One region of the Streptomyces sp. P3 genome, then DNA from elsewhere that is predicted to be linked to it. Evidence: riboswitches for the same ligand, from Rfam matches in the RefSeq annotation. Region 1 holds a riboswitch; each other region holds the start of a gene.

The links. Region 1 has a riboswitch for cyclic di-AMP ahead of C6376_RS00220 (M23 family metallopeptidase). Riboswitches for the same ligand answer to the same signal wherever they lie in the genome.
Region 2: it holds a riboswitch for cyclic di-AMP, as region 1 does, so the genes downstream of both, C6376_RS10890 (M23 family metallopeptidase) here and C6376_RS00220 (M23 family metallopeptidase) in region 1, are expected to answer to the same signal.
Region 3: it holds a riboswitch for cyclic di-AMP, as region 1 does, so the genes downstream of both, C6376_RS13165 (transglycosylase family protein) here and C6376_RS00220 (M23 family metallopeptidase) in region 1, are expected to answer to the same signal.

What each region holds. Positions count from the first base shown of each region.
Region 1 covers NZ_CP028369.1:74,283-79,822, forward strand. The annotation lists gene C6376_RS00220 (M23 family metallopeptidase) at 91-846, opposite strand; cyclic di-AMP (ydaO/yuaA leader) riboswitch at 861-1,027, opposite strand; gene C6376_RS00225 (pitrilysin family protein) at 1,238-2,626, opposite strand; gene C6376_RS00230 (pitrilysin family protein) at 2,623-3,972, opposite strand; gene C6376_RS00235 (DNA topoisomerase (ATP-hydrolyzing) subunit A) at 4,244-5,540, shown strand, end outside.
Region 2 covers NZ_CP028369.1:2,415,611-2,421,150, reverse strand. The annotation lists gene C6376_RS10895 (aldo/keto reductase) at 1-350, opposite strand, end outside; gene C6376_RS10890 (M23 family metallopeptidase) at 513-1,553, opposite strand; cyclic di-AMP (ydaO/yuaA leader) riboswitch at 1,563-1,729, opposite strand; tRNA gene C6376_RS10885 (tRNA-Met) at 2,045-2,118, opposite strand; gene C6376_RS10880 (dihydrofolate reductase family protein) at 2,190-3,317, opposite strand; gene C6376_RS10875 (MarR family winged helix-turn-helix transcriptional regulator) at 3,429-3,971, shown strand; gene ribA (GTP cyclohydrolase II) at 4,106-4,747, shown strand; gene C6376_RS10865 (hypothetical protein) at 4,734-5,054, opposite strand; gene C6376_RS10860 (hypothetical protein) at 5,054-5,401, opposite strand.
Region 3 covers NZ_CP028369.1:2,916,169-2,921,708, forward strand. The annotation lists gene C6376_RS13150 (nucleoside triphosphate pyrophosphohydrolase) at 1-713, shown strand, start outside; gene C6376_RS13155 (cytochrome P450) at 826-2,100, shown strand; gene C6376_RS13160 (transglycosylase family protein) at 2,316-3,350, shown strand; cyclic di-AMP (ydaO/yuaA leader) riboswitch at 3,556-3,738, shown strand; gene C6376_RS13165 (transglycosylase family protein) at 3,742-4,446, shown strand; gene eno (phosphopyruvate hydratase) at 5,003-5,540, shown strand, end outside.

The sequences.
Region 1 (5,540 bases):
TCCAGGGATATTTTTTGGACAGCGGACCCCCGGAAACGGCGAAAGCCCCGGCCGAGGGGCCGGGGCCGAACGATCTGTCGCCGTCATTCGTCAGACGTTGACGCCGTGCCCCCGGAGATAGGCGACCGGGTCGATGTCCGAGCCGTACTCGGGGGTCGTGCGGGCCTCGAAGTGCAGATGCGGGCCGGTGACGTTGCCCGTCGCGCCGGACAGCCCGATGCGCTGGCCCGGGGTGACCGTCTGGCCCACCGACACCTCGATGGACGACAGGTGACCGTACTGCGTGTACGTCCCGTCGTTCATCTTCAGGACGACCTGGTTGCCGTAGGCGCCGCCCCAGCCGGCCTCGACCACGGTGCCGGAGCCGACCGCGTGCACGGTGGTGCCGCTGGCCGCGTGGAAGTCGATGCCCGTGTGGCTGCCGGAGGACCACAGCGAGCTGCTGGCCTGGTAGCCGGTGGAGACGTAGGAGGCGGTGATCGGCGGCACGAAGGCGTTGAGACGCTTGCGCTCGGCCTCGCGGGCGGCACGCACGCGTGCCTCGCGCTCCTCCACGGCCTTCTTGGCGGCGGCCTTGCGGGAAGCCTCCTCGAAGGCGGCCTGCTTCTGCGCGGCGACCTGCTCGTCGACCTGGTCGGCGACGGACTCGGCGACGGACTCGCCGGCCGTGACGACGGGGATCAGACCGGTCTGCTCGGGGGTGGGCTCGGCCGCGAAGGCCGGGGTGGAGGCGACGGTGGCCATCACACCGGTGGTGGTGAGCGCCGCCACGCCGACCGCGCGAGCGGTGGAGCGCTGCATCCGGCTGGGCCGGCGGTGCTTCCCGGTGGCGCAGGTGAACGCCATGAAGTCAGGGGTGTCCTTTCCTTCCCTCTCGCCTACCGGGTTAGCTGACGGGTTCGGAGCAGGAAGGTCTCCTACGGACCCCCTCGCGTGCACGCGGGCGTCCGATTCACCCCAGGGACTTCACAAGTGGGTCCCCGGCTCCCCTGGCTCGCGCCGTACGGGGACTCGGCGATGACTGTCCGGTGCCGCGGCTGCGGCGCAGTGCCTGACGGACAGCCCGGATGAAGCTAAGCGGCGCGGGGATCAATCCTCAAACGGATCACGATTTTTGTAGCGCATCCCACAGAGCAGACAGGCAACCTCCACCCCAATTCGGACAAACAGAAGCCCTGGTGACGCTCGGTCGACCAGGGCCCCTGCGCGTGCGTGCCGTTGCCGCGGCGGCCGGTTGCTACTCGGCGGACACGACCTTCACCTCGCCGATGCCGAGGGCCTCGACGGGCTCCTTGATCCGGGCCGCGTCGCCCACCAGAACCGTCACCAGCCGGTCCACCGGGAAGGCGTTCACGGCCGCCGCGGTGGCCTCCACCGTGCCGGTCGCGGCGAGCTGCTGGTACAGCGTCGCCTGGTAGTCGTCGGGCAGGTGCTGCTCGACCTGGTCGGCCAGCGTGCTCGCGACGGCCGCCGCGGTCTCGAACTTCAGCGGCGCCACGCCGACCAGGTTCTGCACGGCGACGTCCCGCTCGGCGTCGGTCAGCCCTTCGGCGGCGAGGGTGCGCAGCACCTTCCACAGGTCGTCCAGCGCGGGACCGGTGTTCGGGGTGTCGACGGAGCCGCTGATGGCGAGCATCGCGGCGCCCGAGCCGTCCGGCGCGGACCGCAGGACCTGCCCGAAGGCGCGGACGCCGTAGGTGTAGCCCTTCTCCTCACGCAGGACGCGGTCCAGACGGGAGGTGAGGGTGCCGCCGAGACAGTAGGTGCCGAGCACCTGGGCGGGCCACACGCGGTCGTGCCGGTCGGCGCCGATCCGGCCGATCAGCAGCTGCGTCTGGACGGCGCCCGGGCGGTCCACGATGACGACCCGGCCGGCGTCGTCGGCGGTCACCGGGGGCACCGGCCGGGGCTCGGCGGCGGAGCCCGTCCAGGCGCCCAGGGTGTCGCCCAGGAGCGTGTCCAGATCGACCCCCGTGAGGTCGCCGACGACCACGGCGGTGGCCGTCGCGGGGCGGACGTGCTTGTCGTAGAAGGCCCGGACGGACGTGGAGTCGATCTTCTCTACCGTCTCGGCGGTGCCCTGCCGCGGACGCGACATACGGGCCGTGGCCGGGAACAGCTCCTTGGAGAGCTCCTTGGCGGCGCGCCGGGAGGGGTTGGCCAGCTCGTGCGGGATCTCGTCCAGGCGGTTGCGCACGAGGCGCTCGACCTCGCTGTCGGCGAACGCGGGCGCCCTGAGGGCGTCGGCGAGCAGACCGAGGCCCTTGGTCAGGCGCGAGGCCGGGACCTCGAGGCTGATGCGGACGCCGGGGTGGTCGGCGTGCGCGTCCAGGGTGGCGCCGCAGCGCTCCAGTTCGGCGGCGAACTCCTCGGCGGAGTGTTTGTCGGTGCCCTCGGTGAAGGCGCGCGCCATGATCGTGGCGAGGCCGTCGAGACCGGCCGGTTCCGCGTCCAGCGGGGCGTCGAGCAGGATCTCGACGGCGACGACCTGCTGACCGGGGCGGTGGCAGTGCAGCACAGTCAGGCCGTTGGCCAGGGCGGTGCGCTCGGGCGCCGGGAACGCCCACGGCTTGGCCTCGCCCGCCAGGGGCTGGGGGTGGAAGTCCATCGTGGCGAGCTCGGTCACCGGGCCGCCTCCTCGTTCTCGTCCTGGTCGGCGGGGGCTTCGGGGGCGGTGGGCTCGTAGACGAGCACCGCGCGGTTGTCGGGACGCAGGCGGGCCCGGGCGATCTCCCGCACCTCCTCGGCCGTCACGTCCAGCACCCGCTGGACCGCGGTCAGGGCGAGCTGCGGGTCGCCGAACAGGACGGCGAACCGGCACAGTTCGTCGGCGCGGCCGGCGACCGTGCCGAGGCGGTCGAGCCACTCGCGCTCCAACTGGGCCTGGGCGCGCTCCATCTCCTCGGCCGTGGGGCCCTCCTCGGCGAACCGGGCGAGCTCCTCGTCGATGGCCTCCTCGATGACGGGCACCTCGACGTCACCGGACGTCTTCACGTCCAGCCAGCCCAGGGAAGGTGCTCCGGCCAGCCGCAGCAGGCCGAAGCCGGCCGCCACCGCCGTACGGTCGCGGCGCACGAGCCGGTTGTAGAGGCGGGAGGACTCGCCGCCGCCGAGGACGGTGAGCGCCAGGTCGACGGCGTCGCACGCGCGCGTGCCGTCCTCGGGCAGACGGTAGGCCGCCATCAGGGCGCGGGCCGGCACCTCCTCCTCGACGACCTCCCGCACCTGCTCGCCGATGACGTCGGGCAGGGAGCCGTCGCGCGGGGCGGGCTTGCCGTCGTGCCCGGCGATGGAACCGAAGTACTTCTCGATCCAGGCGAGCGTCTGCTCCGGGTCGATGTCGCCGACCACGGACAGGACCGCGTTGTTGGGCGCGTAGTACGTGCGGAAGAACGCGCGCGCGTCCTCCAGCGTCGCTGCGTCCAGGTCGGCCATCGAGCCGATCGGCGTGTGGTGGTAGGGGTGGCCGTCGGGGTAGGCGAGAGCGGTGAGCTTCTCGAAGGCGGTGCCGTAGGGAACGTTGTCGTAACGCTGGCGGCGCTCGTTCTTGACGACGTCGCGCTGGTTCTCCATCGACTCGTCGTCGAGCGCGGTGAGCAGGGATCCCATGCGGTCGGCCTCCAGCCAGAGGGCGAGCTCCAGCTGGTGGGCGGGCATGGTCTCGAAGTAGTTGGTGCGCTCGAAACTGGTGGTGCCGTTCAGCGAACCGCCCGCACCCTGGACCAGCTCGAAGTGGCCGTTGCCCTTGACCTGGCCGGACCCCTGGAACATCAGGTGCTCGAAGAGGTGGGCGAGGCCTGTACGGCCCTTGACTTCATGGCGTGAGCCGACGTCGTACCAGAGGCACACCGCCGCCACGGGGGTCAGGTGGTCCTCCGAGAGCACCACGCGCAGGCCGTTGGCCAGGCGGTGCTCGGTCGCTGTCAGGCCCCCGGAGCCTGCCTGGGCTGTGGCCGTGTGACCCATGGGCATGTACGTCCCTTCCGATCGCGGACGCGGTCGTCGAAACCGCGGTTTTCCTGCCGGTCCTGTCACTGTATGCAAGCGTGCGGACAGGAGGCGAAGTTCCCGGACGACATACGCCGAGAGCGAGATCGCGTAGCCTGCGGGCAGCCGTGGACGAGGCGACTTCGCGGGCGGGGCCGAAGGGCCGACGCCGGGTCCTCGCCCGCCCTGTCAGTGCCACGGTCCACAATGGTCCGCATCAGATCCCGTCACACGCCCCAGCAAGGAGCCGGCAGCGATGGCCCGCCGCAGCACGAAGACCCCGCCGCCCGACGACTCGTACGAGGAGCGGATCCTCGACATCGACGTCGTCGACGAGATGCAGGGCTCCTTCCTCGAGTACGCGTACTCGGTCATCTACTCCCGCGCCCTGCCGGACGCCCGTGACGGTCTGAAGCCGGTGCACCGCCGCATCGTCTACCAGATGAACGAGATGGGCCTGCGCCCGGAGCGCGGCTATGTGAAGTGCGCCCGTGTGGTCGGCGAGGTGATGGGCAAGCTGCACCCGCACGGCGACTCGTCGATCTACGACGCCCTGGTGCGCATGGCCCAGCCCTTCTCCATGCGTGTGCCGCTGATCGACGGCCACGGCAACTTCGGCTCCCTCGGCAATGACGACCCGCCGGCCGCCATGCGGTACACGGAGTGCCGCCAGGCCGCGGCGACGAGCCTGATGACGGAGTCGATCGACGAGGACACGGTCGACTTCGCGCCGAACTACGACGGGCAGGAGCAGGAGCCCGTCGCACTGCCCGCCGCCTTCCCGAACCTGCTGGTCAACGGCGCTTCCGGGATCGCGGTCGGCATGGCCACGAACATGCCGCCGCACAACCTGGGCGAGGTCGTCGCGGCCGCCCGCCATCTGATCCGCTATCCGGGCGCGGATCTGGACGCCCTGATGAAGTTCGTCCCCGGCCCGGATCTGCCGACCGGCGGCCGGATCGTCGGCCTCTCCGGAATCCGGGACGCCTACGAGAGCGGCCGCGGCACCTTCAAGATCCGCGCCACGGTCGCGGTGGAGACGGTCACGGCCCGCCGCAAGGGCCTGGTCGTCACCGAACTGCCCTTCACGGTCGGCCCCGAGAAGGTCATCGCCAAGATCAAGGACCTGGTCGGGTCCAAGAAGATCCAGGGCATCGCCGACGTCAAGGACCTCACCGACCGGGCGCACGGTCTGCGTCTGGTCATCGAGATCAAGAACGGCTTCGTGCCGGAGGCGGTGCTGGAGCAGCTCTACAAGCTGACGCCGATGGAGGAGTCCTTCGGCATCAACAACGTGGCGCTGGTGGACGGCCAGCCGCTGACGCTGGGCCTGAAGGAGCTGCTGGAGGTCTACCTCGACCACCGGTTCAACGTCGTGCGCCGCCGCAGCGAGTTCCGCCGCACCAAGCGCCGTGACCGGCTGCACCTGGTGGAGGGCCTGCTGACGGCCCTCGTCGACATCGACGAGGTCATCCGGCTCATCCGCTCCAGCGAGAACAGCGCGCAGGCGAAGGAGCGCCTGATGGAGCGCTTCGGGCTGTCGGAGATCCAGA
Region 2 (5,540 bases), 2.3 Mb from region 1:
TCGGTGCCGAGACGGCGCAGGGAGGCGTCGGCGGCGGCCTTGATGTTGTCCGCGGACAGACCGGGGAAGTCGGGGTGCTGGCTGACCTTGGTGGCGATCACGACGTCGTCGCGGTTGCCGCGGGCCTTCAGCCACCTGCCGATGACGGTCTCGGACTCGCCGCCGCCGTTGCCCTCGACCCACGCGGAGTAGGAGTCGGCGGTGTCGACGAAGTTGCCGCCCGCGGCCGTGTAGGCGTCGAGGACGGCGAAGGAGGCCGCCTCGTCCGCGGTCCAGCCGAAGACGTTGCCGCCGAGGGCGAGGGGGAAGATCTCGAGGTCCGAGGAACCGAGGGTGCGCAGAGAAGTCATGCTTCGTCTCAACGGACGCGGCAGGCACGCCATTCCTCGCGTGACACGAAGAACAGGTGAACAAGCGGCAGCCCTGACGTCGGGGGTGGCCGTCAGGGCTGCCGTTGCTCGATGGTCCTCAGAGCTCCTCGAGGGACGGCTCAGGCCTCCTCGAGGGACGGCTCAGGGGTTGAGGCCCTTGCTGCGCAGCCAGGCCGCCGGGTCGATGCCGTCGGCGTCGCCGTTCGCGTGGACCTCGAGGTGGAGGTGGGCTCCGGTGACGTTCCCGGTGGCGCCCACGCGGCCGATCACGTCACCGGTGGCGACCTTCTGGCCGACGCTGACGCTGATCGACGACTGGTGGCAGAACCAGAGCTCGGTGCCGTCGTCCAGGGTGAGGATGGTGCGGTAGCCGTAGGAACCGGCCCAGCCGGCCTCGGTGATGGTGCCGCTGTGGACGGCCTTGATGAGCGTGCCCGTCGGCGCGGCGAAGTCCAGACCCGTGTGGTAGCCGGAGGACCAGAGGGAGCCGGCCTGGCCGAAGGTCGAGGTGATGGTGTACGAGGAGGTCGGCAGCGTGTACTGCTTGGCCAGCTCGGCAAGACGCGCGGCCTCGACCTTGGCGGCGGCCTCCTCGGCGGCCTTCTTCTTCGCGGCGGCGGCCTTGGCCAGCGCCTCCTTCTCGGCCTTGACGACGGCGTCGGCCTTCGCCTTGGCGGCCGCGGCGGCGGCCTTGACCTCGACCTGGGTCTTCTGCGACTCGGCCTGGGCCATGATCCGGCTGCGCAGGGCCTCGCCGGCGTCGGCGACGCTCTGGTCGACGTCGGTGTCGGCGTCGGTGTCGAAGGCGGCCTCGGAGCCGAAGCTCGCCAGGGCGGGCGCGGCTTCCGGGGCGGGCTTGTCGTCGGAGATCAGCGAGCCCACGCCCGGCAGGTCCGGCATGGAGATGGAGACCGGGGCCTTGCCGGTGTTGGCGCTGGCCATCCCGCCCGCGCTGACGGCGGCGATGACGCCGACGCCGAGGACGGTGGAGCTGCGGGCGAATCCGCCGCCGCGCTGCTTGGCGACGCGGTGCTTGCCGCGTACCGGGCGAATGGACTCCGCGGTGGGGTTCCACTCCTCCCAGGGGCCCTCGTCGGTGCGGTAGCCGCCGTAGCCGAAGGTCTCGGTGGGGGGCTGGACCGGCGCGTACGGGGCCTCGGGGGCAGGCGGGTTGGACGCCACGCGGGCGCGCTCCTTTCCTTCCGTCGCCTACCGGGTTAGCTGACGGGTTCGGAGTCGGAAGGTCTCCTACGCGCGTATACCGGCCGTGGACTCTGCGAGTTCACGGAGGCTTCCGCGTGATTCACCCCAAGGTGGTGGTTCCCCGGTTCCCTTGCGGGATTCGGCGCGTGCGCACGGAGCCGACTCTTGTGTCGGCTGGGACGGCCGCGCTGCGTTATCGAACGTTAATAGACCCGGGGGTGCGTTTCCAAGCCGTTCTTCTTGATCAACAACAATTCCGGCCTGGACTTTCTGGCCAGCAGCGGTGAAAAACGGGCGAGTTGACCCTCGTTCCGGGCGCCTCACCAGTCACACGCGTAGACGCGGCCGCCCAGGCACGGCGCACAGGGCGGCCACCCGGTCACGAAGGGTCACGAAGGGGCGTGGACACGCCATGGAGACGAACGCACCGAGGGCCGGAACCCTTTCGGATTCCGGCCCTCGGCCTTCAGTAGCGGGGACAGGATTTGAACCTGCGACCTCTGGGTTATGAGCCCAGCGAGCTACCGAGCTGCTCCACCCCGCGTCGTTGTGACTCCAGTGTACGTCATCCGGGGGACGCCCAGCACCAGGCTTTGTCGCGGCCCGGCCGGGGCCTCACACCAGGTGCCGGTTCGGGGCCTTCGCCCGCTCCTCGTACTCCGGCAGCACAAGGACGTCGACGCCCGAGGCCGCCAGCATGCCGGTCCCGTCCGCCGCCGTCACGAAGGTGTCGGGCTCGCGCCACGCCGTGACCACCCGGCGCACGCCGGCGTCCAGGATGAGGCGGGCGCACGGGGCGGGGCGGGAGGAGCGGCGGGCGCAGGGCTCGAGGCTGCTGTAGACGGTGGCGGCGGCCAGCCTGGGGTCGGCGGGGTCGAGCTTCGCGAGCGCCGCCTCCTCGGCGTGCACGACCGGGTCGCCTCCCTCGCGGGAGTGCCCGCGGGCCAACTCCGTCCCGTCGGCGGCCACGATCACCGCGCCGACGCTGAACGCCGTGCCGGAGGGCGGGCACTGGGCGGCCAGCTCGCAGGCGAGGGCCAGCCAGTGCCGGTCGGCCGCGGCGGCGAGCGGTCCGGCGCCGGGGGCGGTGGGCTCGTAGCGGTGCAGGACGACGTCCTCGATGCGCCGTGTCTCCACCAGCCGCAGCCGTCCGCCCTGGTAGCCGCCCGGCCCGAAGAGGCGGGGCGCGTCGGGGTCGCCCACGAACAGCGGGGCGAGGACGAGCTGGAGTTCGTCGGCGAGCCCCTGCTGGAGCAGCTGGGTGTGGACGGTTCCGCCGCCTTCGACCATGAGGCGCCGGACGCCGAGCTCGTCGTGGAGGTGTGTGAGGAGGCGGCGCCAGTCCAGCTCGGGGCCGAGCGGGACGACGTCCGCGGCGATGCCGAGCGCGCGGGCCCGTTCGGCGCCCTTCTCGGTCGTGTACACGGCCTTCTCGCCGCCCGTGTGCCAGAAGTTCGCCGCCGGGTCGAGGTCACCGGAGCCGCTGACGGTGACCTTGAGCGGGTAGGCCGGCCGGCCGGCGGCGACCCGGGCGGCGCGGCGCTCGGGGGAGTTCACCAGGAGCCGGGGGTTGTCGGCGCGGATGGTTCCGGCGCCGATGAGGATGGCGTCCACGGAGGCCCGTACCGCGTCGACGCGGTCGAAGTCGGCGGGGCTGGAGAGCAGCAGGCGTTCGGGCGTGGTGTCGTCCAGGAAGCCGTCGAGGGAGACGGCGGCGGACAGCAGGACGTACGGGTACGGCATCGACGTGCTCCCGGGCTCGGTCCGACGGCGGTCTTGGCTGGGGGGTCTTGATTGTCAGGGTCTCGATCGGCGGGGTCTTGGTTCAAGTTTGAAACAACCTACACTGGGTGCATGACGACTCGCTGGCTCACCCCCGAGGAGCAGCGCGCCTGGCGCGCCTATGTTGCGGGCTACCTCCTGCTGGAGGACGCGATCGACCGGCAGCTCCAGCAGGAGGCCGGCATGCCCCACCTGTACTACTCCATTCTCGCCAATCTCTCGGAGACCCCGGAGCGACGGCTGCGGATGACCGAGCTCGCGGAGCAGCTGAAGATCACCCGTAGCAGGCTGACCTACGCGGTGTCCCGGCTGGAGAAGGACGGGCTGGTGCGGCGCGAGGAGTGCCGGTGGGACAAGCGCGGCACCGTCGCGGTCCTGACGGACGAGGGCATGGCGATCCTGGAGAACCTCGCGCCCGGCCACGTCGAGACGGTCCGCGCCGGCCTGTTCGACCGGCTCACCCCCGAGCAGGTGGGACAGCTGGCGGAGATCTTCACGCAGGTCGTCCAGGGTTTCCAGGAGGACGCGGGCGGCGAGGCCGGAGCCGAGGAGCTCCCGTGGCGGCGGCGTTCGACGCCCTGCTCCGGGACGCCGGGGGCCTCCGGGGCCTCGTGAGCCGCGCCACAAACCAGTTGCTTCAAATTTAAAGCATGGGGTAGGGTCTCGTTTCGTCGGACTTGCTTCAAATCTGAAGCAAAGACCGGCCCAGTATCGCCCTGACAACCGCCCTCCGGACCCGGGAGCCCCTCATGCCCGACACCCCCGCCGCCACCCAGCGCGCCCGCGTCCGGGTTCCGCTCCGCTTCCACGACGGCTACTCCGTCGACGCCGAGCTGGTCACCTTCCACGGACTCGTCGACGGTCAGGAGCACGTCGCCGTCGTCCTCGGCGAGCCGGCCCCGGGCTCGGTCCCGCTGGTCCGGCTGCACTCCGAGTGCCTGACCGGCGACGCCTTCGGCTCCGCCCGCTGCGACTGCGGCCCCCAGCTGCGCGAGGCGGTCGAGCGGATAGCGGCGACCGGCGGCGTCCTGCTCTACCTCCGCCAGGAGGGCCGCGGCATCGGCCTCTACAACAAGCTCGACGCGTACGCCCTCCAGGACCAGGGCCTCGACACCTACGAGGCGAACGCCGCGCTCGGCCTGCCCGAGGACGACCGTGACTACACGTCGGCCGCGCAGATGCTGCGCGCCCTCGGCATCACGAGCCTGGACCTGCTGTCCAACAACCCCGACAAGGCAGAGCAGTTGCGGGATCTGGACATCGACGTCCAGGACCGCGTGCCGACCGGCGTCTTCACCACCCCGCACAACGTCCGCTACCTGCGCGCGAAGGTTCTGCAGACCCAGCACACGCTGCCGCTGGCCTCCCTCACCGGCCTCAGCGCGGTCTGACGACGCCGTCGGCCTCCGGCGCGGGCAGGCGCATGCCCCGGGACTCCGCGACGCGCAGGGCGTCTCTCAGGCACTCTGCGAGCCGAAGGCCCGCGTAACGCACCTCGGTGTACGGCGACACGGGGTCGTCCAGCAACGGGCGGGCGAGGCCGAGCACGTCGACGGCCAGGGCGAGCTGTGTGGCCTCCAACTCGTCGGCGAGACGCGAGAGACGGCTGCCCCGGTCGTCCGTCACCAGGTAACAGGGTTTGCCGTCGGGGGACGACCAGGGCAGGAGCCTGGGGGGCGAGGAGAACGCCGGTGTCATCACGCGGCCACCTCCCGCGCGCCGATCAGGTGCCCGTCCAGGTCGACCCCGAAGTCGGTGGCCAGGACGAGGGCGAGCCGACGACGCTGCTGGAGCGCGGCCTCCCGGTCGTGCGCGGCGAGGTAGGGGCGCACGAGAACGGACTCCGCGCCGTCGAGTGAGCCGACGAGCCCGTACGGGGAACGGTGCAGGGGAAGGTGCGGCCCCACTGGTGCGGATTCGTGCCGTACGGCGGTGAAGTGCAGGCAGAGCCGGGGCCGTTGACGGTGGGTGCGACGCCGTTTCCCGGTGCCGGGCGCGAGGAGAAGGCGCACCCACTCGAGGGTGCGACGGATAAGGTCATGCATGTCGACGCTCCTTTGTAGCGTTGGCCACGCCCCGGGAGGTCTAGCTCACCTCGCCGGGGTCTTTCCATCCTGGAAGCTACACCGCTCTGCAGCCCTCTACATACAAGTACAGAGGGATCCACACGATCGTGCACATCAC
Region 3 (5,540 bases), 2.8 Mb from region 1:
CCGGCCGGGTGTCGATGCCGGAGCTGGAGCTCCTTCCCGCCTCCTACGACCTCCCCGGCGCCCGCCTGCTCGACCTCGTCCAGGTCATGGACCGCATCCGCGACGAGTGCCCGTGGTCCTCGCAGCAGACCCACCAGGGCCTGGCGAAGTACGCGATGGAGGAGGCGTACGAGCTGGTCGAGGCGATCGAGGACGGCGACCGCGACGAACTCCGCGAGGAGCTGGGCGACGTCCTGCTGCAGGTGGTCTTCCACGCCCGTATCGCCGAGGAGGACGAGGAGTCCCCGTTCTCCGTCGACGACGTCGCGGGCACGATCGTCGCCAAACTCGTCCACCGCCACCCCCATGTCTTCGGCGACGCCACCGCCACCACACCGGAGGAGGTCAAGGAGCACTGGCTGCGCACGAAGGCGGTCGAGAAGCGCCGGGCTTCGGTGACCGACGGCGTTCCGCTCCACCAGCCCTCGCTGGCTCTCGCGGCGAAGCTGACCGCGCGGGCCCGGACGGCGGGGCTGGACGTACCGCTGCCGACCGCCGAGGGCGTCGGCTACGAACTGCTCGCCCTCGCCGCCAGGGCCGAGTCGGAGGGAGTGGACCCGGAGGCGGCGCTGCGGGCGGCGGCCCGGGCCTACCGGGACGCGATCAGGGTCACCGAAGGCCTCCCCGACCGCCCGTCCCCGTCCCCGTCCGCGTCCTCGGGCGGGGGAGAGTGACCGTACACCTCAGGAAGCCCGCTACCGTCGGGGAGTGACCGACCCGACCCACCCGACCCACCCGGCCGAGCAGACTGACCCGGCCCACTCGTCCCGGCAGCCGTCGGCCGACGTGCCGCCCGCGCCTTTGCTCTTCACCTGGGAGTTCGCCACCGACCCCTACCCGGCCTACGCCTGGCTGCGGGAGCACGCCCCGGTGCACCGGACCGCGTTGCCGAGCGGGGTCGAGGCCTGGCTGGTCACCCGGTACGCCGACGCCAAGCAGGCTCTCGCCGACCCCCGGCTGTCCAAGAACCCCGCACATCATGACGAACCCGCCCACGCCAGGGGCAGGACCGGCATCCCCGGGGAGCGCAAGGCCGAGCTGATGACGCATCTGCTCAACATCGACCCGCCGGACCACACCCGGCTGAGGCGGCTCGTGAGCAAGGCCTTCACCCCGCGTCGCGTCGCCGAGTTCGCGCCGCGCGTGCAGGAGTTGACGGACCGGCTGATCGACCGGTTCGCCGCCGAGGGCCGGGCCGACCTCATCCACGACTTCGCCTTCCCCCTCCCCATCTACGCCATCTGCGACCTGCTGGGCGTTCCCGAGGAGGACCAGGACGACTTCCGCGACTGGGCCGGGATGATGATCCGGCACGGCGGGGGCCCCAGGGGAGGCGTCGCCCGGTCGGTCAAGAAGATGCGCGGCTACCTGCTGGAGCTCATCCACCGCAAACGCGCCGCACTCCCCGCCGAACCCGCCCCGGGCGAGGACCTCATCTCCGGTCTGATCCGCGCCTTTGACCACGGGGAACACCTCACGGAGAACGAGGCCGCCGCCATGGCCTTCATCCTGCTGTTCGCCGGCTTCGAGACGACCGTGAACCTCATCGGGAACGGCATGTACGCCCTCCTGACCCATTCCGCCCAGCGCGAGGCCCTGCAGCGGTCCCTCACGGAGGACGGCGGCGACCACGCCCTGCTCGCCACCGGCGTCGAGGAACTGCTCCGCTACGACGGGCCCGTCGAACTCGCCACCTGGCGGTTCGCGACCGAGCCGGTCGTCATCGGCGGCCAGGACATCGCGCCCGGCGATCCCGTCCTCGTCGTGCTGGCCGCCGCCGACCGCGATCCGGCCCGCTTCACCGACCCCGACACCCTCGACCTCGCCCGCCGTGACAACCAGCACCTCGGCTACGGCCACGGCATCCACTACTGCCTGGGCGCCCCGCTGGCCCGGCTTGAGGGCCAGACCGCGCTGGCCACTCTGCTCACCCGGCTTCCCGACCTTCGACTGGCGGTGGAACCAGCCGAGTTGAGGTGGCGCGGCGGCCTCATCATGCGCGGCCTGCGCACGCTGCCGGTCGAGTTCGCCCCGGTGTCCGGCCCGCGCTCCGGCGTCTGACGGTTCCGTCACAGCGGTGCGGGTCTGACCGGACGTCAGCGGATTGTGACCATGTGGCGAAGCAAAGGTGACCGATCCTCAAGTCTGTGATCTTCACGTGATCTGCGCGGCATTAACTTGTGACAAGTGATCGTCTGCCGATACGTTCACTCGTCAGCGCGACGCGTCAGCTCACTCGCCCGCGCCGGCACTGCTGTCCAGAGAAAGGCCCTCGCATGCTCTCCGGGAACGGTCGTCACCGTCGCCCCCGCCAGGCCCCCGCGCTGCTCGTCGCGGCCGGGGTGACCGGCTCCGCCATCGCCATCCCGCTGTTCGCCGCCTCCGGCGCGAGCGCCGCGGACGGCACGGTGTGGGACAAGGTGGCGCAGTGCGAGACCGGGGGCTCGTGGAGTGCCGACGGAGTCGGCGGCGAGTCCGGCGGCCTGAGCCTCACCCAGCAGGACTGGAACGCCTACGGCGGACTCGACTACGCGGCGAGCCCCGACCTGGCCAGCCGCAACCAGCAGATCGCCGTGGCGCAGAAGGTGCTCGCGGCCAAGGGCGTAGGCGCGTGGGGCACGTGCGGGCTGACCTCCGGGCTCACCAAGGAGAACGGCGCGCTGGCCGTGGACACCGGAGTGGCGGGCGATTCGTCGGAATCATCCGGCTCCTCGGGTTTGTCCGACCTGTCCAGGGGGTTGTCGGGTTCGTCGGGCTCGTCGAGCTCCTCGGATTCCGGCGGCTCGACCGGCTCCGGCGACTCCAGCGGTTCGACCGGGTCGTCCGACTCGCCTGACTCGTCCGGTGATTCCACGAGTTCACCCTCGGCGTCACCTTCGTCCCCTTCGTCACCATCGGCCGTCACGGGCGACTCCGACGGCGCCGGCCGTCAGGGAGGCCCGCGGGCGGCCGACGGCTCGCCCACGGGGACACCGGAAGCGGTCAACCCGGACAAGTCGGGCCAGGAGGCGGGTTCCTGGAACCTCGTCGACACCGGTTCCCTCGGCTCCGGCCGCCATCGCGGCACCACGGCCGACGAGCCGGCGGCCAAGGGTGCCGACATCGAGGCGGGCGGTGCGTCCACCGCCTCCGCGGGCCGGCACGCCGCGGCCACCTATGTGGTCCAGGAGGGCGACTCCCTCGCCTCCATCGCCGACTCCCTTGGCCTCCACGGCGGATGGCGTGCCCTCTACGCCGAGAACAAGGACGTCATCGGCGCCGATCCGAGCGACATCGCTCCCGGTCAGACCCTCGACACAGGGGTCCAATAGGGCGCAAAGCCCAAGAAAATCAGCGGGAGTTCACGTCACACTTCGCGGTGAATGTCCGCTTTGGTGAAAGTGTGGGATGAGTCTCAGAAGCCCTGATCGTCTTTGAAATTCCGCGGATCGCGTGTCTACGGTCGTGACCGCTCGGCAACCCGAGCCCCGGCCGTCGCAACGCCGAATCCTGCCAGCGGCTGCCCGGGAACAGTCGTCGCGTCAAGCGCCGTAGGCAGGAGCGGGGGACCCAAGGTAAGTGCCGAACCGGGAAGTCACCGGAGCGGCTTGGGGTGAAGCCACACCTCCACGGAGCGGAAGTCTCCGGCGGAGGAGTGGCCGGGCAACTCACACGGCCCGAACCCGACAGCTCACCTCGCAGGCGTCGGTGAGGGGATCCACCATGCTGTTTTCCGGTAAGGGCAAGCACCGCCGTCCGTCCAAGGCCACCCGTGCCGCCGCTCTGGCCGGCGTCACCGGCGTCGCCATCGCCGCACCGCTGCTGGCGGCCGGCAACGCCTCCGCCGCCACCGCCTCCGAGTGGGACGCGGTCGCCCAGTGCGAGTCCGGCGGCGACTGGTCCATCAACACCGGCAACGGCTACTACGGCGGCCTGCAGTTCTCGTCCTCCACCTGGGCCGCGTACGGCGGCACGCAGTACGCCTCGCAGGCCAACCAGGCCTCCAAGGCCCAGCAGATAGCCATCGGCGAGAAGGTCCTCGCGGGCCAGGGCAAGGGCGCCTGGCCGGTCTGCGGCAAGGGTCTGTCCGGCGCCTCCTACGACGGCGGCAGCGCCGCCTCCTCGAACTCGGGCTCCTCCGGCTCGTCGGACAGCGGCAGCAGCTCCCGCTCGACCGAGCAGAAGAGCAGCTCCCGCTCCACCGACCGTCCGGCGGCCGCCAAGAAGTCCAAGACGGTCACCACCCCGACCGGCAAGAAGGTCAAGAAGGGCGACGGCGAGTACAAGGTCGTCAAGGGCGACACCCTCAGCTCCATCGCCGAGAAGCACAAGGTCGAGGGTGGCTGGCAGAAGCTGTTCGAGCTGAACAAGGACATCGTCCAGGACGCCGACCTCATCTACCCGGGTCAGCAGCTGCACCTGAAGTGACAGCCGGCTGCCGACGCGGCCACCGTGCCCTCCCGATGAAGGTCGGCACCCTGAGAACCGCGTGACGGCCCCCCGTCCCCACGAGCCCCCCGTTCCGGTGCGTGTTCCCCCGTACGCACCGGGACGGGGTTTTCTCTTGCGCTCTTCCGGCCGGCGCGCTCCCGGCCGCCGCTCTTCCGGCCGTCGTTCGTCCAGCCGCCGCGCTCCCGGCCGGCGTTCTCCAGACCGCTTTCCTCCCGGCCGACGTTCTTCCGGCCGCTGCACTTCCGGCCTCCGGGCCTCCCGGCCGCCGTCCTTGCGGTCCTTCCGTTCCTTCGGGTCCTGTGGCAGCCGCCCGTCAGGCAGCCGTCCGTCAGGCCGTCGGCCTCCCGGGCCGCGTGGTGTTTTCCCGGCCTTTCGGGCCGCTTTCCCCAGCCGCTTTGTTCCGGACAGGAACAATGTGTACGGTCAGTCCGTCCACGGGACGGTCGGTCGGTGGCCGACGCCCCGGAGGCGGTTAGGCTCTAGGCGCAAGGCCACGCGCCGCGCACTTTCAGCGTCACATCCCATGAAGGAGATGCTCGTGCCGTCCATCGACGTCGTCGTAGCCCGGGAAATCCTGGACTCCCGAGGCAACCCCACGGTCGAGGTCGAGGTAGGCCTCGACGACGGCAGCACGGGTCGTGCCGCCGTTCCGTCCGGCGCCTCCACGGGTGCCTTCGAGGCCATCGAGCTGCGCGACGGTGACCCGAACCGCTACCAGGGCAAGGGTGTCGAGAAGGCCGTCCTCGCCGTCATCGAGCAGATCGGCCCGGAGCTCGTCGGCTACGACGCCACCGAGCAGCGCCTGATCGACCAGGCCATGTTCGACCTGGACGCCACCGACAACAAGGGCTCGCTCGGCGCCAACGCCATCCTCGGCGTCTCGCTCGCCGTCGCCCACGCCGCCTCCGAGGCCAGCGACCTGCCGCTGTTCCGCTACCTGGGCGGCCCGAACGCGCACCTGCTGCCCGTTCCGATGATGAACATCCTGAACGGCGGCTCGCACGCCGACTCCAACGTGGACATCCAGGAGTTCATGATCGCCCCGATCGGCGCGGAGTCCTTCTCCGAGG